DNA from 3 places in the Arthrobacter sp. Y3224198 genome. Region 2 is predicted to be linked to each of the others. Evidence: riboswitches for the same ligand, from Rfam matches in the RefSeq annotation. Region 2 holds a riboswitch; each other region holds the start of a gene.

Region 1 (6,832 bases), on a different contig from region 2:
TCCGGGGTTCGCTCAGGCGAAGAACGCCGCCCGCAGCGGCCCGGCGATCTCCTGTACGTGGGTCAGGAACCCGTCATGCCCGATCGGTGCCCGGATCAGGTGCACCTGGGTTCCCCGCGGCAGGGCGGCCGCGAGGTCCGCCGACTGCTGGGGGAAATACAACCGATCCGATTCAACTGCGGCAATAAAGCATTCTGCCGTCACGGCCGCCAGGGCCTGCCGCAGCGACCCGCGTCCCCGCGCGACGTCGTGCCCGGCCAGTGCCTCGGTGAGGACCAGATAGGTGTTCGCGTCGAAGCGGTCCACCAGCTTGTCCGCCTGGTGGTCCAGGTAGCTTTCCACAGCGTACCGGCCCCGCTCCGCCGGGAGCACGGCACCGAACGGGTCCTCTGACCCCTGCGGGCCGCGGCCGAACCGGTACTCCAGTTCCGGTTCGGAACGGTACGTGATGTGGGCAATCCGCCGGGCCAGGCCGAGCCCGGCCAGCGGCGGCACACCGTTGTAGTAGTCGCCGCCGCTGAAGTCCGGATCCAGCCGGATGGCGGCCAGCTGGGTCTGGGCAAAGGCGATCTGCTCCGCGGTGCTCGCCGCCGTCGCCGCAATCACTGCACAACGTCGAACCCGGGCCGGCTCGGTCACCGCCCATTCAAGCGCCCGTGCCCCCCCGAGCGAACCGCCGAGGACGGCATGCCAGGCGCCAATGCCGAGGAGGTCGGCCAGCCGGGCTTCGGCACGCACCGCATCACGGATGGTGACCAGGGGAAAGCGCGATCCCCAGGGCAGGCCCTGCGGATCAAGGGAGGACGGACCGGTGGAACCGTAGCAGCCGCCCAGCATGTTCGCCGCCACTACGAAAAAGCGGTTCGTGTCCACGGTTTTCCCCGGACCCACCAGGTCATCCCACCAGCCGGGTTCGTCCGTATCCCCCTGCGCCACGTGGGTGCTGCCGGTTAGGGCGTGCGCGATGAAGACGGCGTTACCGGCATCGGCATCAAGCCGGCCCCAGGTTTCGTAGCCGAGGACGACGTCGGGCAGGTAGCCGCCGGTTTCCAGGTCGAGTCCGCCGATGGAGGCGTACTGCAGCACCCCGTCCCGGTCGGTGACGGGGTGCTGCGGAGCAGAGTGACGGATTGTCACGCGGACCCCTAGGCTCCCTTGGCGGCCCGGAAGCCGGCGTCGAGGTCCGCAAGGATGTCATCGATATGCTCGATGCCCACGGACAGCCGCACCAGCCCCGGGCTGACACCGGCGGCCAGCTGTGCCTCGGCGCCGAGCTGGCTGTGCGTGGTCGACGCCGGGTGGATCACCAGCGAGCGCACGTCCCCCACGTTGGCCACATGGGAATGCAGCTCCAGGCCGTCCACAAAACGCTTCCCGGCCTCCACACCGCCCTCAATTTCGAAGGAAACAATCGCGCCGGTGCCGCGCGGACCGTATGTGCGTCCGCGTTCGAACCAGGGACTGGACTCCAGGCCGGCGTACGCAACCGAGAGCACGTCGTCGTGGTTTTCAAGCCAGTTGGCGACGGCGACGGCGTTGGCCACGTGCCGCTCCACGCGCAGGCTCAGGGTCTCCAACCCCTGGGCAATCAGGAACGCGTTGAACGGGGAAACCGCCGAGCCGAGATCGCGCAGCAGTTGCACGCGTGCCTTCAGGATGTAGGCCAGGTTGGCGCCCAGCGCACCGTTGACCCCCAGGTCGCGGGCGTAGACCAGCCCGTTGTAGCTCTCATCCGGGGTGTTGAAGCCGGGGAACTTCTCCGGGTCGGCGGCGAAGTCGAAGTTGCCCGAGTCCACGATTACGCCGGCAATGGAGGTTCCGTGCCCGCCCAGGTACTTGGTGGCTGAATGCACCACAATGTCCGCGCCCCATTCGATGGGACGGATCAGGTACGGCGTTGCCAGGGTGTTGTCCACGATCAGGGGGATGCCGGCGTCGTGGGCAATGGCGCTGATGCCCTCGAGGTCCAGCACGTCCTGGCGCGGGTTGGAGACTACCTCGCCGAAGAACGCCTTGGTATTGGGCCGGACCGCCGCCCGCCACTGCTCCAGGTCATCCGGGTCCTGCACAAAGGTGGTGTCGATGCCGAATTTCTTCAGCGTGTGCCGAAGCAGGTTGTAGGTGCCGCCGTAGAGGCTGGGGCTCGCCACAATGTGGTCGCCGGCGGCGGCCACGTTCAACAGCGCGAACGTTTCCGCGGCCTGTCCGGACGCCAGCAGCAGCGCCCCGACGCCGCCCTCCAGCGAGGCGATCCGGTTCTCCACCGCTTCCTGCGTGGGGTTGCCGATCCGGGTGTAGATCGGTTCCAGTTCCGCCAGGGCGAACCGATTGGCGGCTGCCTCGGCGCTGGGGAAGACGAAGGACGATGTCTGATAGATCGGCAGGGCACGGGCGCCGGTTACAGCGTCGGGCTCCTGTCCAACGTGGATCTGGCGGGTTTCAAATGACCAATCTGCACTCATGATGCTCCCTCAAACCAGGGGCCGCACAGCACCAGCCGGAACATCCGGGTACGCCGGATGGTTCGCCGGATAATCACCGGACTTCCAGTGGGGCTGTGGGACCCGCGCTTGCCGAACGCCCTTTTGGCGTCCAGCCAGGTCTTCACCCGGGGCACCCCACCGCGGTTGGAGGGTTGCCGGCCAGCAAGCCGGGGCTATCTGCTGGCACTCATGACCTGCACCAATAGAAACCGATCCCGGGACCAAGCGCAACCTTCATGACTTTCCGTGAAAAAGGCGGCCGTCCCGGGAACGGATTTGCGGTTCCGTGCTGCCTTCTTCGGTGGTTAGGCTTCCCTTAGTCGAGACCGCGGTCACAACGTGCCACAATGAGCCGCATGCGCTTGGATCATGTCTCTTACGCCTGTGAATCTGACGGTCTTTTGGCCACCACCGAGAGGATTGCTGCCGCTCTCGGCGCCGACTTCGTAAAGGGTGGTGTCCACCCCCGGTTCGGTACCCGCAATATGATCCTGCCCCTGGCCAACAACCAATATGTCGAGATTGTCGAGGTCCTGAACCACCCGGCGTCGGACAAGGCCCCCTTCGGCCAGGCCGTCCGCCAGCGCTCCGAATCCGGCGGCGGCTGGATGGGCTGGTGCGTGGCCGTGGATGACCTCTCCCCGTTCGAGCAACGGCTCGGCCGTTCCTCCGTCCCGGGCAACCGCAAGTTCCCGGACGGCCAGGAGCTGACCTGGCAGCAGATCGGCATCAACGGCCTGATCGCCGACCCGCAGGTGCCGTACCTGCTGCGCTGGGATGACGGCACCGAAGCGCTGCACCCGTCCAACGCCATCCCCGGGATGCCCGGTCTGGTGAAGCTGAGCTCGCTGACCATCGCCGGTTCCGCCGCACGGGTCAGCGACTGGCTGGGCCACCCCGTGGAGGAGCCGCTGGACGGTGTCGGGGTCACTTGGATCGCCCCCGCGGGGACACCGGGCCTCATGTCGGTCACCTTCGACACCGCCAAGGGCCCGGTCGAGATCTAGTTCCGGGGTTTTTGCTGCCGGTTAGGGTTTCTGCTGCCGGTTAGGGAAATCCCTCCGCCGCAAACCGGCAGGGATTTCCCAAACCGGCAGCGTTTTGCACAAACCGGAGCTTTCCCCATAACGACCGGGTTATCCACAAAGCAGGTTCCCGCCCTCGCTGTCTGGCTGCTGCATCTCCAGCCTTAGGGCATGGATCCCGAACTGATTTATGCCGCCGACGCCGATACTTACGGCGCCGGGCGCCGTGCCCTTTCCATGCGATGCCGAATAGGCGACCTGGTCCGCCTTCGCCCCGGGGTCTACGTCGCCGCCGGATCGTGGCAGCAGATGCCGGCCTGGGAACGTGAACGGACCCGGATCCGCGCGGCCTCACAGCAAGTGCCGGGACAGCGTGTCCTGATCCAGCAGTCTGCTGCCGTGATTTGGGGGCTGCCAGTTATCGGAACGTCGCCAGACATTCTGCTGCTGGGCTCCTCCACCTCACATGGCCGGTGCCGTGGCGGCCTCCGCTGGACCCATCGCCACCTGCTGGAGCCGGTGGAAACGTTCGACGGCATGCTGCTGACCTCCCGGGCGCAGACCGTGCTGGACATGGCTGCCTACCTCGACTTCGAGCATGCGGTTCCGGCCATGGACCATGTGCTGCGCCCGGATGTTGCCCACGGGCTGCCCCCACTGAGCAAAGAGCTCCTGCGGGACCTGGCACAAAGGGTGCCGTTCCGCAGCAAACAGGCAAAGGCCCGCCGGGTTATCGACTTTGCCGATGCCCTTTCCGAATCCGCCGGCGAATCCTATTCCCGCGCCGTACTGCGCCGTTTTGGATTTCCTGCCCCGGAACTCCAGCACGGGTTCAGTACTCCGGCGGGGCGCTTCCGGTCAGATTTTTATTGGAAGGACCAGATGCTGGTGGGGGAATTCGACGGCGCGGTGAAATACGGAGCAAACGGCTCTGCGCTGTCGCCCTCATGGGACACCCTCACCCAGGAAAAACGGAGGGAAGACGCCATCCGTGCCGCCGGGGTCGGGTTTGTCCGCTGGACTTGGACCGACATACGCCGACCGCCCGAGCATCCGGAAAGTCTCGTGAGCCGATTGGTGGCAGCCGGACTGCCGCGTGCCGGCCGCCTGCGGTGAATCTGCTGCCGGTTAGGGGTTCTGCTGCCGGTTTGGGAAATCCCTCCGCTGCAAACCGGCAGGGATTTCCCAAACCAGCAGCGAAGTGGACAAACCGGCAGCAGAACCGTCAGGACGCAGCGCGGATCAGACGGACATTGAGTTCCCGCACCGTCCCGGCGTCGATCTTCAGCACGGCCCGGTCATAGGTGAGCAGCCCGTTGTCCTCGTCCTCGACGTCGCTCAGCTGCGTGTAGACCGCCGCAGCCAATCCCCGGGCCACCGCCGGTTCGATCTGGCGCAGCATCAGCCGCCGGTAGGCCCGCTTCAACGCGGCACGGGTACGGAAACTCCGGTAGCCGTACTCCTTGTCGTTGAAGGTGTGGCCGGGGATGCGCAGGCTGTATCCGCCGTATTCGGACAGGACGACGGCGCGGCCGCCGCGCAGCCAGCCCTTGCGCAGCCGGAACGGCACAAAGTAGACGTGCACGCTCTTGAGGTCTCCCCCGCCCTGGTCATGCCAGCCGCTGGCATGGTCGACGGTGCGGGTCGGATCCAGCCGGCGGAGCTGCTCGGTGACGGAGTTGGCGTCGAACTGGCCCCAGCCCTCGTTGAAGGGAACCCAGACGGCAAGGGAGACCGTGTTCTGCAGCAGTTCCACAGTCCCGCGCAGTTCGGCCAGGAACTCTGCACGGCCGTCTGCATCGTCGCGGCCGAAGGCCAGATAAGCGTTGTCACGTCGGCGGGGTGCGCCCAGGGCGGGGGCCGTCACCACCGAGTGCCGGTAGCTGGTGCCGCCGTTGACCATGTCCTGCCAGACCAGAATGCCCAGCCTGTCGCAGTGGTAGTACCAACGCAGCGGCTCGATCTTGATGTGCTTGCGCAGCATATTGAAGCCCAGATCCTTCGCCCGCTGGATGTCCGAGGCCAAAGCGTCGTCCGACGGCGCGGTATACAGCCCGTCCGGCCAGTATCCCTGGTCGAGCAGCCCGGCCTGGAAATAGGGCTGCCCGTTGAGCAGCAACCGCAGCCGGCCCTGGGCGTCGGGGCCCATTCCCACGGTGCGCAGTCCCGTGTAGCTGCGTACCCGGTCGGTTTCCCGTCCGTCCACGAGCAGCCGCACCTGAACGTCGTAGAGGAACGGGTCCTCTGGCGTCCACAATTGCGGATCGGGTATGGGAAGGCGGAGAGGCACACCGGGTACGACGGCGGCCTCGGCCACGGTCTGTCCGTCAGCGGACACGACGACCTCGGCTGTCATGCCGGAAGCGTCCAAAGCGCCGGAAGCGTCCGCACCGCCCGGCCCGTCACCGCCATCGACCAGGACCGTCACCTCCACGGCGTCCAGGGAGGGTACCAGCACCAGGCGTCCGATGCTCAACTCCGGCACGGACTCCAGCCACACCGTCTGCCAGATGCCCGACTGCGCGGTGTACCAGATGCCGCCCCGGGTCAGCTTCTGCTTGCCCCGGCTGTGGTACCCCGTGTCGCTGATGTCCCGGACCCGGACCGTGATCTCCTGCTCCGGTCCGTCCACCAGTGCGTCGGTGATGTCCAGGGTGAACGGCAGGTAGCCGCCGTCATGCCCACCCACCGGCGTTCCATTGACCGCCACCGTGCAGCTTTGGTCCACGGCACCGAAGTGCAGCAGCACCCGCTCGCCGGCGAAGCCCGCCGGCAGATCCACGGTCCGCCGGTACCAGAGGGCCTGTTCCGGCATCAGCTGGCGGCCGACGCCGGACAGCGGCGCCTCGGGCGAGAACGGCACCAGGATCCTGCCGGCCCATTCACCGACAGCCGGCATCCGGTCCCGCGTGGCGGTCGTGACGGCGTACTGCCAGTACCCGTTGAGGTTCAGGTAGCTGTCCCGGACCAGTTGGGGACGGGGGTACTCCTGCAGCACGTCATCCGGATCCAGGTCCTTGCCCCAGCGGGTGATCAGTGTCATGCGTTGTGCCTTTCGTGGTGTTCCAAGAAAATCAGGTGCCGATGCCGATGGCGGGGCCGAACAGCGCGAACCCCACGAACCCGGCAATGTCCACCAGCGCATGGGCGATGACCAGCGGCATCACCCGCCGGGTTTTCACGTACACGGCACCGAAAAGCAGTCCCATCAGGAAGTTGCCGATGCCCGGGCCGATGCCCTGGTACAGGTGGTAGCTGCCGCGGATCAGCGCACTGGTGATTATCATCGCCGGGACACCCCAGCCCAGCTGCCGCAGCCGGGTG
Region 2 (6,832 bases):
CCCGTTCGCCGCGGCGCATCAGCAGGCTGTGGGCGGCGGTGAAGACTGGCCGCGCCACCGGAGTGAGCAGGCGCATCCAGCGGCGGGTGGGGGTGACCCGCCAATCGATGGACATCCGCGTGCGGTGCGGTGCCGCGGCGTCGGGGGAGAGGCGGATCCGGCCGGTGCCCGCCAGGTCGCCGCCGGCGTCGAACTCAATAACGTGCGGGTGGTCGGCAGCCGTGGGGCGGATCGTAATGGATAGCCGGTAGCCCAGGGCTGCGCGGAACTGCAGGCGCGCGGTGCTGGCCAGCAGGAGGGCATCCGGGCTCCCGGTATCGGCATCGTCCGGAACGGATAGCTCCTCGAGGGTGCAGCCGGGCCACCAGCGCGGCCAGCTCATGTCACTGGCCGCCACGACCGCCCAGATGTCTTCCGGGGCGGCGTCCAGCAGCCAGCAGGACGGAAGGATATAGAGACCGGGCATTAAGACAGCATCGCATTGGGACCCGCCGGGCCGGAAACCGGCCCTCTGCGCGGTCCCAAGCGGGAAGCGGCACAGCTGCCGGTGTTCCCGGACAGCTGCGCCGCTTCCGGGCGGATCAGCTGCGGTAGGCCTCAGGCAGATCCAGTCCGCGGTCTGCCATGACCGCGCGCAGCCGCGTGGGGTAGTCGGTAATGAGCCCGTCCACGCCCAGGTCCATCAGTGCGTTCATGTCCGCAGGTTCGTTGACTGTCCACGGAATGACGGGCAGCCCGAGTTGGTGCGCCTCGGCCACCATCTCGGGGGTGACGCTGGTGGCGATGGGAGAGACGACGTCATAGCCCTGTGCTGCGGCTGCCCGCGGTACGGAGCCGGCGAAGTCGTCAATGTCGATCCCGCCCAGTTCGGGTGCTGCACCGGGCTGGCCCACGCCCAACTCGGCGGGTGTCCCGGCCAGGGCCACCAACGTCAGGTCCGGCGAGATGTCCGCGACCAGGTTCAGCGTGGACCAGTCGAAGGACTGGATGGTGGTCCGGTTGGCCCGGCCCGACTCACGGACCACGTCCACCACGGCCTGGGTCAACGCGACGCTGCCCGGCCCGCCGGCCAGTCCCTCTTCGACCTTGGTTTCCACATTGAACCAGACGGTTTCAGCGCCGTACCGGTCAGCCAGTGCGTAGACCTCGCTCAGTTCAACAATGCGGTTCCCCTCGGCCACGTCCTGCTCCGGGAAACCCGGCAACTGGGCGTACCCGCAGTCCAGGGTCTGCACCTGCGCCAGACTCAACTCCGAGACCCGGTCACCCACGTAAGGGAACTCCGAATCTCCGGGGCTTGCCGCGGCGGTGTCAGCGCACTTTTCCGGCTGGATCGTGTCGTCATGCCAGACGATGACGCGTCCGTCCTCGGTCAGATGCGTATCCAGTTCCAGCGTGGTTACACCCAGCTCCAGGGAATGCGCGAACGCAGTGAGGGATTCCTCTGTGTTTTCCCCGCGTCCGCCGCGGTGGGACTGCAGGTCAAAATCCCGTTCCGTTCCCGAACGCATGACGTCGACCATTACGTCGAAAATGCGGGTGTTCTCATACACGCCGGTCAGCATCTCGGCGCCAGGCCCCATGGCGGTCAGCGGCACGTCGTCACCGGTGTGGCCGTTGGTGGTCCAGTCAATCCGGAACTGCTGGTCCGAACCGGCGACGTCGAAGGGCTCTTCCTGCACCGGGCTGTCCGGATTGGTGGGATCTGCGCCCCCCAGCGGTTCGATGGTCATCCCGCCGGTTTGGTGGTCGCCCACCGTGATGAGCAGCGTGTTGCCGTCCTGTTCGGCGTACTCCCTGGCCAGGGCAACGGACCGGTCAAATTCGATGCCGGACTCGATGGTGAGGGCACCGTTGTTGACGTGGCTGAAAGCGTCAATGCCTTCTTCTTCCACCATCAGGAAAAAGCCGTTGTCCGACTGGTTGCCGTCCAGCACGTCCAGGGCCTTCTGCGTCATTTCCGTCAGCGGAACGGCGGGATTGTAGGTTTCCTCGACGTCGTCGCCGTACTGGAACATTTCCTCGTTGGCGAACAGGCCCAGCAGCCGTTCTCCCTGCGCGGCCTGCAGGCCGGGGAGGTCCCAGACGTATTCGTAGCCCTGGTCCTGGGCCTCTTCCACCAGGTTCCCTTCGGTGCCGGCGCTCTGCTCGGACTCGTCCTCGGCCGGGTTGTCCGGGTACCGGCCCGGGTCGCCCTCCGGGTACCAGTAATCCTCGCCGCCACCCAGGATGACTTCGGGGTGGGAGCTGCGCAGGAACTGCGCGGCGATTGCGCTCTGCTCGTCGCGGTCCAGTACGTGCGAGCCGAATGCGGCGGGCGTGGCGTCGGTGACCTGGCTCGTGGTGACCAGCCCGGTTGATTTGCCCAGGCCTTCAGCAATTTCCAAAGCGGTGGTGACGGGTTCGCGGTCCAGGTTGGTGCCGATGGCTCCGTTGTAGGTCTTCACCCCGGTGGCCATGGCGGTGGCCGCCGCCGCGGAATCGGTGACGAAGGTTTCCTCATCGGCCGAATTGGTGTGTACCCGGCCCACTTCGGGCAGGGTGTCCATGGCCAGTTCCCCCTGCAGGCCCACGGAGGCCAGGCGGATGGCGTCGCGCTGGGCGGTGCCCATTCCGTCACCCACCATCAGGATGACGTTCACGGACTCGTCGTCGCTGTTGTCCCCGCCGTCCGTGGGGCTTGGCGTGGGACTGGAGGTCGGGCTGGAGGTTGAGCTGGATGTCGGACTGGAGGTGGGGCTCGGGGAGCCGGTCGGGCTCCCGCTGGGACCGGTCGAACCGGTGGGTTGCGGTGTTCCGCCGGTGGCGGGCAGGCCTGTCATGCCGCACCCTGCCAGGACGCAGATGCTCAGTACCGCCGTGGATAATGCCGAAGCCGTCTTCTTCATGTTGGATTCCCCTGCGAGTGATGGTGCTGGTGGTCCCCCTTGACGGGGCCACACTCCGCACCGGCAGGCAGGGTGTCAACAGAGGACCGGGCTATCCAAAGCGCGGCAGGAGCATCGGCGGCTTATCGCACCGGCGGGTTATTCAAAGGGCGAAGGATCTCCCGTGCCCCGGCGGACAACTTCCGGGGTACCGTCGGAAAAATCGACCACGGTGGTGAGATCCGGTCCGCAGAAGCCGGAATCGATGACGGCGTCCACCTGGTGGTCCAGCCGTTCCTTGATTTCCCAGCCCTGGGTCATCGGATCCTCATCACCGGGCAGCAGCAATGTGCTGGAGAGCAGCGGTTCGCCCAGGCCGTCCAGAAGGGCCTGCACCACCGCATTGTCCGGAATCCGTACGCCCACGGTGCGCTTTTTGGGGTGCGACAGCCAGCGCGGGACTTCCTTCACGGCCGGCAGGATGAATGTGTAGCGGCCGGGGGTGGCGGCCTTCACGCTGCGGAACACCGAATTGTCCAGCTGCACGAACTGTCCCAGCTGGGCGAAGTCCCGGCAGACCAAGGTGAAGTGGTGCTTCTCGTCCAGTTTCCGGATCTGCCGGATCCGCTCCAGCCCGTCACGGTTTCCCAACTGCACGCCCAGGGCGTAGCTGGAATCGGTGGGGTAGGCGATGAGGCCCCCGGAGCGGACCAGGTCCACGATCTGGTTGATGGACCGCGGCTGCGGGTTGTCGGGGTGGACGTCAAAGTATCTGGCCATACCCAAAGCCTACCGCCGGCCCTCCCGGGAGGCAGCAGGAATGGTGTTGCCGGTTATCCGTATTAAAAGGAAACATTTCACCTTTTCCGGTTTTGCCATTGACGGAAAGAAATGCGTCCCAATAATCTGGGGTCAGCAATCAAGAGTTCCAGCCATCGGCCCTGGCCGGCTGGACAGCAACCCTCTCGTCGTAGCGGGGTGCTCCAGGTGATGATTCGGCCGTCGGACAACAGTCCGCCGGCAAGTACGGCGCTCATGGCTGCCCCGCAGCCGGCTGCGTCCCGATCGACAAGGGAAACGCGCATGCCCAACCCCCGCAGAACCTAGGCAACCGACCGGGTTCCGGCCCGCCTTTTCCGCGCAGTATTGCTGCGCCTAATTGTCATGCCCATAAACAATTCTTTAAGGAATGCCCGTGAATCGCACGCAAAAACTTCTTTCCCTGTCCCTTGTTCCATTCCTTGCCTTTGCGGCCGGCTGCGGCGGCCAGGCTGCCGGAAGCGACGAAGAGACCGTACGCATCGGTGTGGTTGGTGCCAGTGACCCGTATTGGACCACCTACGCGGATGCAGCAGAGGACGCCGGCATCGACGTGGAAATTGTGGACTTCGCCGAGTACACCCAGCCCAATCCGGCACTGACCGAAGGCGAGTTGGACCTGAACCAGTTCCAGCACCTGGTCTACCTCGCCCGTTACAACGTCTCCAGCGGCGAGGACCTGGTGCCGGTGGGCTCCACGGCCATCTACCCGCTCGGGCTGTATTCGACCCAGTACGACTCGGTGGCGGACATTCCGGACGGGGCAACCGTGGCCGTGCCCAATGACGAAAGCAACCTCGCACGCGGTCTCCTGGTGCTGCAGTCGGCCGGACTGCTGAGCCTGAAGGACGGGGGTGGTCCCTTCGCCACCCTGGACGATATTGACGAGTCCGGGTCGCGGGTCAAGGTGACTACCCTGGAGGCCTCGCTGACGCCCACCTCCCTGCCGGACGTGGCGGCGGCCATCATCAACAATGACTTTGTGGAGGATGCCGGGCTGAAAGCGGCGGACGCCATCGCGCAGGACGACCCATCCGATCCCCGGGCAATTCCCTACGTCAACGTGTTCGCCGCCAGGGCAGGTGAACAGGACAACGAGACCTACCGCCGCCTGGTGGAGATTTACCAGGACACTCCCGCCGTGCATGACGGCGTGCAGAAGGCCTCCGGCAATACCGCCCGGCTGCTCAAGGTACCTGCGGAGGACCTGGTGGCCTCACTCAAGGACGTCGAAGCCGACGTCCGTGCACTGGGCTAGGCCATGCCGCTGATTTCGCTGCACAACGTCACCAAGTCCTATGCGCCCGCCCGGAAGGGGGAGCCGCCGCTTACTGCGCTCTCGGACATCAGCCTGGACATCGAGGCCGGTGAGATCTTCGGCATCATCGGGTACTCGGGCGCCGGCAAGAGCACACTCGTCCGGCTGATTAACGGCCTGGAAGCCTGCACCGCCGGAGAGATCACCGTGGACGGCAGGACCGTCTCCGGGGTGCCCGAGCGACGGCTGCGGGAGCTGCGCCGGGACATCGGCATGGTCTTCCAGCAGTTCAACCTGTTCAACGCCAAGACGGTCAGGAGCAACGTGGCGTATCCGCTGCGGGTCGCCGGGTACAGCCGCAGCGCAATCAGCGCCCGGGTGGATGAACTGCTGGAGTTCGTGGGCCTGGCCGGCAAGGCGGACAACTATCCCGAACAGCTGTCCGGCGGGCAAAAGCAGCGTGTGGGCATTGCCCGGGCCCTTGCAGCCTCACCAAAGATCCTGCTCGCGGACGAGGCGACCTCCGCATTGGACCCGGAAACCACACGGGAGGTACTGGCCCTGCTCCGCCGGGTCAACCGGGAACTGGGCATCACCATCGTGGTGATCACGCACGAGATGGATGTGATTTGGAAGCTCGCGGACCGGGTGGCGGTCATGGACAGCGGGCGGATTGTGGAACAGGGGCCGGTCTTCGACGTCTTTTCGGCACCGCGGCAGGAGTCCTCGCGTCGGTTCGTGTCCACGGTGGTGCGCGGTGTGCCGTCCGGAGAGGAACTGGACGCCCTGCGCAGCCGGCATGAAGGCCGCCTGGCCACGTTCTCCTTCCGGGACGGCGACACCTCCCAAGATGCCCTCTTTCTGGAGCTGGCCCGCGCGGGGGTGGGCTTCGAGTTGGTGTACGGCGGGATCAACGACGTCGGCGGGCGCACCTTCGGCCATCTCACCCTGGCGCTCAAGGGCCCGGACGACGCAATCGATACCGCACTTGCCGCCGTCGGCGGCCTCAAAGCAACGGAGCCGGCACACCATGGATGACCTTATTCCGCTCTCGCCGCAACTGTGGAAAGCGGCGTACGAAACCCTCTACATTGTCGGCTTCAGCCTGTTCTTCGGCGGGCTGGGCGGCCTCGTGCTGGGCCTGGGCCTGTACACCACGCGTACCGGGAACATCCTGGCCAACCGACCCGTCTTCGGGACGCTGAATTTCCTCGTCAACGTGTTCCGGCCGATCCCGTTCATCATCTTCCTGGCCGCGGCGCAGCCGCTGGCGCGGCAGGTGACGGGCACGGGTATCGGCAACAGTGCCATCATTTTCACCCTCTCGCTTGCCGCGGCCTTTGGGATCAGCCGGATTGTGGAACAGAACCTGCTCACGGTCCAGCCCGGGGTGCTGGAGGCTGCACGGTCTGTGGGTGCCGGCCGGCTGCGGATCATCGGCACCATCCTCATTCCGGAAGCACTGGGGCCGCTGATCCTGGGGTACACGTACATTTTTGTGGCACTGGTGGACATGTCGGCGGTCGCCGGGTACGTCGGCGGGGGAGGCCTGGGCAACTTCGCCATCCAATACGGCTACCGTCAGTTCAACCCGGTGGTTACCTGGGCTGCGGTGGCGGTGATCATTGTGCTGGTGCAGCTGGCGCAGTTATTGGGCAACCGTGCCGCCAGGTCCGTCCTGCGTCGCTAGCCTTGCCGTTTGCCCGCCAGCTCCGCCACTGCGGTCGAGAGGGCGCCCCAGGCGCGGGGGCCCACATGGCCTTCACCATCCAGCACGGTCAGCCGGCTGGACGGCCAGCGGCTGTGCAGTGTCTCGGCCGTCGCCACCGGGCTGCCCATGTCTTTCCGCCCGTGGATCAGATGCGCAGGTATCCCGTCCAGCTCCCTG
Region 3 (6,832 bases), on a different contig from region 2:
CCGCCGACGGGCGCTCCGTTGCCGGGTGCCTCCGTGAGGCGGGCGGTGATCTCCTCGCCGGCCAGGGTGGTGGCGGTGACGTCCGACGGCGAGAGCTTGGCCAGCGCTGCCTTCTGTTCCCTGGTGGCGGGAGCATCCACGCGGGCGTACTCCGGATCGCCAAACCGGTTGGTGAGCTCGCGGTACCGCTGCGAGGGGGTCTTGCCGGTGACGGCCGTCATTTCGGAGGCCAGCAGCGCGAGCAGGAGGCCGTCCTTGTCGGTGCTCCACGGCGTCGCGTCCATCCGCAGGAAGGAGGCACCGGCGGATTCCTCGCCGCCGAAGGCCGTTTCACCGGAGAGCAGGCCGGGCACAAACCACTTGAAGCCGACGGGCACCTCCATCAGGACCCGGCCGAGGTCGGCGGTCACCCGGTCGATCATGGAGGAGGAGACCAGCGTCTTGCCCACCATGGCGTCCGCGCTCCAGCCGGAGCGGTTGCGGTACAGGTAGTCGATGGCGGTGGCGAGGTAGTGGTTCGGATTCATCAGCCCGCCGTCGGGGGTAACGATGCCGTGGCGGTCTGCGTCGGCGTCGTTGCCGGTGGCAATGTCGTACCGGTCCGCCCGGGCAATCAGGGAGGCCATGGCGTACGGCGAGGAGCAGTCCATACGGATCTTCTCGTCCCAGTCCAGGGTCATAAAGGCCCACTGCGGGTCGACATTGGGATTCACCACGGTCAGATTCAGCCGGTGCCGTTCGGCAATGGCACCCCAGTAGTCCACGGAGGCGCCGCCCAGGGGATCCGCCCCGATGTGCAGGCCGGCGTTGCGGATGGCATCCAGGTTCAGGACCGAGGGGAGGTCCTCGACGTAGTTCTGCATGAAGTCATAGGTGCCCACCGAGTCGGCCAGCCGCGCTTCGCCCAGGGGAATCCGCTTCACGCCCTCCAGGCCGGCAACAAGCAGCTGGTTGGCGCGGTCCGCGATCCAGTTGGTGATGTCCGAACCGGCGGGACCGCCCGTGGGCGGGTTGTACTTGAACCCGCCGTCGGAAGGCGGATTGTGCGACGGCGTCACCACAATGCCGTCTGCCTGGTCCGTCCGCGAGGCGTTGTACTTCAGGATCGCGTGGCTGACGGCGGGCGTGGGGGTGAAACCGTTCCGTGCGTCGATCAGCACGTTCACGCCGTTGGCGGCCAGGACCTCCAGGGCGGTGTTCTGCGCCGGCTCGGACAGGCCGTGGGTGTCCTTGCCCATGAACAGCGGCCCGGTAATGCCCGCCGAGGTGCGGTACTCGACGATCGCCTGGGTGATGGCCGCAATGTGCTGTTCATTGAAGGCACCGTTCAGGGAAGATCCCCGGTGTCCGGAGGTACCGAAAGCAACGCGCTGCGCAACGTTGGAAGGGTCCGGCGCGACGTCGTAATAGGCGTCCAACAGCGCTGTGAGATCTACAAGGTCGGAAGGTTCGGCTGGTTTTCCTGCACGATTAGACATACCCCTAAGCATGCCAAAGAAACGGCGGGGACGGCAGACGGACCCCTACGCGTAAATCCCGGCGCCGGGGCCGTATGCTCTATCCGACAGCAGCGGGGGCGGCAGGAAGGGGGCACCATGGCGGCAGGAGCAGCTCCGGTAACGGTCCGGCGCCCCGGGATGCGCCGGGGCACCCGCACGGGCATGGTGGTGCTGAACCTTGCCTGCCTCTGTGCGTCCCCGGTGTTCTGGTTCGCCTGGAGTCAGCGGACGGCGTTTCACCTGCCGGAGTGGGCCGAAAACGCGGCCGGGTTTACCGGCGGGATCCTGCCCGTGCTGATGTTCGCGGCGGCATGGTGCGCCGCCGCCGTCCATTTCGGCCACGGCCGGCCGCAGGCAGCGGGAACCATCTTCAACTTCATGTCTTCGCTGGGGCTGCTGGCCGCGGCCGCCGGGATGCTGGCACTGACCAGCGCCGGGCTGGACGGATAGCAGCGAACGGCCGCCTTAAAAGCAGCTGCGGGAAGGTTTCCCTCCCCGCAGCAGGTGCTACTGGTCCTTGTGATTGGCCTTGAAGTTCTCGTTGTCGGAATTCAGGCCCTGCGCAAGGTTGGAGTGCACCTCGGTGCGCGGATCGGAGTGGTCCTGGCTGCCGCTGCCGTCCGGAACCTCCTCCGAGGTCTGCATGAGGTTCTCCACGGCGTTCTCAATCGGATTCGACGATTCCGCCGGCTTGTCTGTCTTTGCCACTGCGTCCTCCCTTGCTCCAAACCATCAGTAACCTTACGGTTTCCACTGTAGTCCAACAGCGGTCCGCACGGTTAGGTCCGGACCTACCAAAGCCGGTTGCTGGCCCGCCGGGCGCCCTCACCGAGCGCCTCAAGCTTGGCAGCCGCAATCTGGGGATGCACCCGGCCGCCCAGCCCGCAGTCGGTTGAGGCAATAACGTTCTCCCGTCCCACCAGCCGGGCGAAACGCTCAATCCGGTCCGCCACCAGATCCGGATGCTCCACCACGTTGGTGGCATGGGAAACGACGCCGGGGATAATCACTTTCCCGTCCGGCAGCTTGGTGTCTTCCCACACCCGCCATTCGTGCTCGTGCCGGACATTGCCGGCTTCGAAGCTGTAGCCGCCGGCGTTGATGCTCAGCAGGGTGTCCACGAGGTGGCGGAACTCGATGTCGGTGGTGTGCGGGCCGTGCCAGGAACCCCAGCACAGGTGAAAGCGGATCTGTTCCTCCGGCAGCCCGCGCAGGGCGTAATTCAGGGCCTCCACCCGGATCCGGGTGAACCGCAGGTAATCCTGAACCGACGGTTCCGGGTTGATCTGGTCCCAGTTCTCGGCAATCGAGGGGTCATCGATCTGCACAATCAGTCCGGCGTCGACGATCGCCTTGTACTCCTCGCGCATGGCATCGGCGCACGCGTAGATGAACTCTTCCTCCGTGGAGTAGTACTCGTTGGCGATCCGGGAGCAGGAGCCCGGCGAAAGGGAGGCCAGGAAGCCCTCCGACAGGCCCGCCCCGACCAGGCCTGCCTTGAGGTTGGCAATATCTCCCGCCACGGCGTCGTACCCGGTGTATTCCACTTTGCCGGTGACTTTCGGGAAAACCTTCTGCGCGCCCGTGGTGATGCCCGACGACGGGTCTGTGTAGGCCTCGCGGAAACGGACCCGGTCGCGGCGGTCACCGAAGCTGGTCAGAACAACCTTGCCCGGTTCCGAACGGACCGGCTCCATGTCCCAGATGCCCGTTTCAGCCACACTCAGGCCGCTCAGCCGGGCGAAGGAGTAGGACCACCAGGCCCCGTAATCCACCTCGGCGGACATCGCGTGCCCGTACTCGCCGTCGTTCGGGATATCGATGCCGGCCTCCTGCTGGCGCCGCACCAGGTCGGCTACGGCATCCCGCAGCAGCTGTTCATAGCCGGCGGTGTCCGCGGGGTTGGCGTCCCTGGCCGCATTGGCGGCGAGCAGTTCGGGTGTGCGGGGGAGTGAACCGGCGTGGGTGGTCAGGATACGGTCGGTGCTTTTGCGCATGGGAATCCTCGGGGATCGTGTGCTCTTGCCTGCACCGGATGCCCTGAAGGGCGGTGCAGGCCGCTTCGTCATCCGAACCACCCGTGAAGCATGGGGTTGGTGCACGGCCAAGTCGGAGCTTGGCGGCCGTGTCTCCTGAAGCTGGTGCCATCCTAACCACGCCGTGCCGTCCCCACCAAGCACATGACGAAAAGCAAAAAGGGCGGCAGCTCCGGGTTTTCCGGTGCTGCCGCCCTGTGGAGGGTATCGTGCCGTGCTTGCTAGCGAACGCCGCTCATCAGCTTCTTGATGGCCGGGGTCGCCGCTGCCAGGGCGATGCCCAGGACAATGGCGGTTCCGCCGCTGAACAGGAAGTAACTGACCTCGGTGTCGGGGTTGTAGAATTGAGCCAGCCAGCCCGCAAGGGTGGTGCCCAGGGAAACCGAGAGGAAGAACAGGGCAACCATCTGGGTCCGGAAGACCTCCGGGGCCAGTTTGGTGGCCACGGACAGGCCGATCGGGGAGATGAAGAGTTCCGCGAAGGTGAACAGCAGCAGGATGCCGACCAGGGCCAGCAGCGGGGTGCTGTTGGCGCCGCCGCCGGAGAACGGAATGAAGGCGAGGAACGCCAGGCCCATGACGGCAAGGCCCAGTGCGAACTTCAGCGGCGAGGACGGCTGCCGGTCGCCCAGCTTGGTCCAGACCGCAGCGAAGACGGCCGCGAAGATGATGATGAAGATCGGGTTGATCGACTGCACCCAGCTCGGCGGCATGGTCCAGCCGAAGATGGTGCGGTCCAGGGACGTGTCGGCGTACAGCGCCACCACGGTGAACTGCTGCTGGAACAGGGCCCAGAAGGCGGCGCTGGCAATGAACAGCGGCATAAAGGAGAACACCCGGCGCCGTTCCACCTGGTTGACCTTCTTGCTGCCCAGGATGATGACGAAGTAGGCAACCGCGGCCAGGATGGCCACTGCGGCCATCACCACGGCGAGGTTCGTGGCGGTCAGGAGTCCGAACACCACGGCCAGGACAATCACCACCAGGGCGGCAACGGTGTACACGCCGACCTTGAGGTACTGCTGCTTGGGCAGCGGGTTGGCTACTTCATGCGCGGCTTCCGGCAGGTATTTGCGCGTGAGGCCGTACTGGACCAGGCCGATGGCCATGCCGATTGCGGCAAGGCCGAAGCCGTAGTGGAAGCCGAGGCGGACCTGGAGCAGGCCGGTGAGGAGGGGGCCCACCAGGGCGCCCAGGTTGATGCCCATGTAGAAGAGGGAGAAACCGGCGTCGCGCCGTTCATCCTTCTCGGAGTACAGGGTTCCAACCAGCGACGTGGCGTTGGCCTTGACGCCGCCCGAGCCCAGTGCAATGAGGATCAGGCCGGCAGCCAGTCCCGCGGCACCCGGAAGTACGGCCAGGGAAATGTGGCCGAGTACGACTATGGCTGCGGAGTAGAAGAGGACCCGCTCGGAGCCGAGCACGCGGTCGGCCAGCCAAGCGCCGAGAATGGTGGAAAGGTAAACGCCACCGCCGTACGCGCCAACCAAAGAGGTGGCAACAGCAACATCGATGCCGAGGCCGCCTTCAGTGACCGAGTAGTACATGTAGTACAGCAGGATGCCCTGCATGCCGTAGAACGAGAATCGTTCCCACAGCTCGACACTGAAAAGATTGGCCAACATCCGGGGATGGCCGAAGAAGGTTTTACGCGCTTCTTGGACGCCTGGGGTACTGGGGGTATGGCTCACCCATTAATGTTCCCACCCCTTCCTTGGGTTGGCGCCGGACAATCCTGCGTAATCCGCTCCGGACCGGGAAGGTTTTTCGAAGCCCTGTGGGGAAGGTCACCGGATTCCGGCTCGATTTTGGCGAGGTTACGTGCTTTAAGTCTCCCGTTACACGCGGATTTGGCGCAAACAAGCGGATTTGACTACAAGCGGGACGGAATTCCGCGGGCGGGGGCGCGGTTGGCACCCGTATGTCCACCCTGAACATCCCTGTTTCCATTCTTGACCGGGCCAATTCCCGGGAAGGGTCTTCCGAAGCCGACGCGCTGCTGGCGGTGGCGGAACGGGCCGAGGCAGCCGAGAAGCTGGGCTACCGGCGCTTCTGGGTGGCCGAACACCATGCCGTGGCCGGGATTGCCGGGTCTGCGCCAGCCGTTCTGATGGCCTCCCTTGCTGCCCGCACGCACAGTATCCGGATCGGATCCGGTGGAATCATGCTGCCCAACCATGCACCGCTCGTTGTGGCTGAACAGGCCGCCACCCTGGCTGCCCTGTATCCGGGCCGCATTGACCTGGGGCTGGGCCGGTCCCTAGGGTTCACGGCTGCCGTGCGCCGGGCACTGCGTGCCGGGACAGCCGAGGCGGAACAGTTTGAAGAGCACCTGGCCGAGTTGCTGGCGTACCTCGACGGAACGGCCGCCATCACCGCCAGGCCGCAGGACAAGAGCCAAACGCCCGTGTTTGTCCTGGCCACCGGGTCGGGAGCGGATATCGCCGCGAAGGCGGGCCTCGGACTGGTCCTGGGCGGTCCGGCCCTGTTCCGTTCCGGGCCGGGGTCAGCCCTGCAGCGGTACCGGACGGCGTTCCGCCCGTCGGACCGATTCCCCCGGCCGTACGTGCTGGCCGCCGTAAACGTGGCGGTTGCAGATACGGAACGGGCCGCCGTCGAACTGCTGCTTCCGGAAGCCGGCGCCCTGGCCGACTCCAAGACCAAGGGTGTTTTTCCGGCGCTGGCGGCTACCGATGGGAAGGTGACGGGTTCGGCCCGGAGGCAGGACCTGGTCCGCGGATTCCTGGCGGACTCCATCCACGGCACCCCGGACTCGGTACGCCGCCGCGTGGCGGATCTGGTGCACGCCACCGGTGCGGATGAGCTGCTGGTCACCGGCGGAGCCTTCGACGTCGAAGGCCAGCGAGAGTCCGACCGCCTGCTTGCCGAACTGGCTGCCCCCTAGCCCTGCCGCAGCGGGATCAGTACCCGAGCTGGGCGGCGACGGCGAGCAGATCCGCTTCGGCACCGGGCCTGCCGATCAGCTGGATGCCCATCGGCAGACCGTCCGCGGTGTCCAGCACGGGGATGCTGATGGCGGGAAGTCCGCAGACGTTGACCATGGAGGTAAAGGGGGAGTACCGGCACTGCCGTGCATAGTCCTCGTCCGCGTCCCCACCCTCGTACCAGCCGATGGGCCGGGGGGTCATGGCCAGCGTCGGGGTGAGAATCATGTCGTACGCGCTGTACTGCCGGATGGTTTCCGTTTCAAAGGTCCGCAGGATGTCGATGGCGGTGACCAGGTCCGCGGCAGTGCGGCCCTGTGCCCGCCGCCGCATGGTGGCCGACAGGTCAGTG

What was found. A riboswitch is a leader RNA that binds a small molecule or an ion and turns the genes downstream of it on or off. The one in region 2 is predicted to bind S-adenosylmethionine.
Region 1: linked by a shared signal. The riboswitch ahead of AC5RUF_RS12400 (bifunctional o-acetylhomoserine/o-acetylserine sulfhydrylase) and the one ahead of AC5RUF_RS07615 (MetQ/NlpA family ABC transporter substrate-binding protein) in region 2 are both predicted to bind S-adenosylmethionine.
Region 3: linked by a shared signal. The riboswitch ahead of AC5RUF_RS05410 (cobalamin-independent methionine synthase II family protein) and the one ahead of AC5RUF_RS07615 (MetQ/NlpA family ABC transporter substrate-binding protein) in region 2 are both predicted to bind S-adenosylmethionine.

What each region holds. Positions count from the first base shown of each region.
Region 1 is NZ_JBNHFG010000023.1:30,984-37,815, forward strand. Features, by position in the region: gene metX (homoserine O-acetyltransferase MetX) at 13-1,137, opposite strand; gene AC5RUF_RS12400 (bifunctional o-acetylhomoserine/o-acetylserine sulfhydrylase) at 1,146-2,462, opposite strand; SAM riboswitch class IV at 2,562-2,678, opposite strand; gene AC5RUF_RS12405 (VOC family protein) at 2,840-3,490, shown strand; gene AC5RUF_RS12410 (putative endonuclease domain-containing protein) at 3,680-4,624, shown strand; gene AC5RUF_RS12415 (glycoside hydrolase family 2 protein) at 4,734-6,551, opposite strand; gene AC5RUF_RS12420 (CPBP family intramembrane glutamic endopeptidase) at 6,583-6,832, opposite strand, start outside.
Region 2 is NZ_JBNHFG010000010.1:25,603-32,434, forward strand. Features, by position in the region: gene AC5RUF_RS07600 (SRPBCC family protein) at 1-466, opposite strand, end outside; gene AC5RUF_RS07605 (alkaline phosphatase) at 582-2,888, opposite strand; gene AC5RUF_RS07610 (L-threonylcarbamoyladenylate synthase) at 3,027-3,647, opposite strand; SAM riboswitch class IV at 3,785-3,900, shown strand; gene AC5RUF_RS07615 (MetQ/NlpA family ABC transporter substrate-binding protein) at 4,057-4,944, shown strand; gene AC5RUF_RS07620 (methionine ABC transporter ATP-binding protein) at 4,948-5,982, shown strand; gene AC5RUF_RS07625 (methionine ABC transporter permease) at 5,975-6,634, shown strand; gene AC5RUF_RS07630 (alpha/beta fold hydrolase) at 6,631-6,832, opposite strand, start outside.
Region 3 is NZ_JBNHFG010000006.1:119,432-126,263, forward strand. Features, by position in the region: gene pgm (phosphoglucomutase (alpha-D-glucose-1,6-bisphosphate-dependent)) at 1-1,478, opposite strand, end outside; gene AC5RUF_RS05400 (hypothetical protein) at 1,596-1,949, shown strand; gene AC5RUF_RS05405 (hypothetical protein) at 2,007-2,207, opposite strand; gene AC5RUF_RS05410 (cobalamin-independent methionine synthase II family protein) at 2,291-3,496, opposite strand; SAM riboswitch class IV at 3,513-3,637, opposite strand; gene AC5RUF_RS05415 (peptide MFS transporter) at 3,757-5,160, opposite strand; gene AC5RUF_RS05420 (MsnO8 family LLM class oxidoreductase) at 5,457-6,440, shown strand; gene AC5RUF_RS05425 (amidase) at 6,457-6,832, opposite strand, start outside.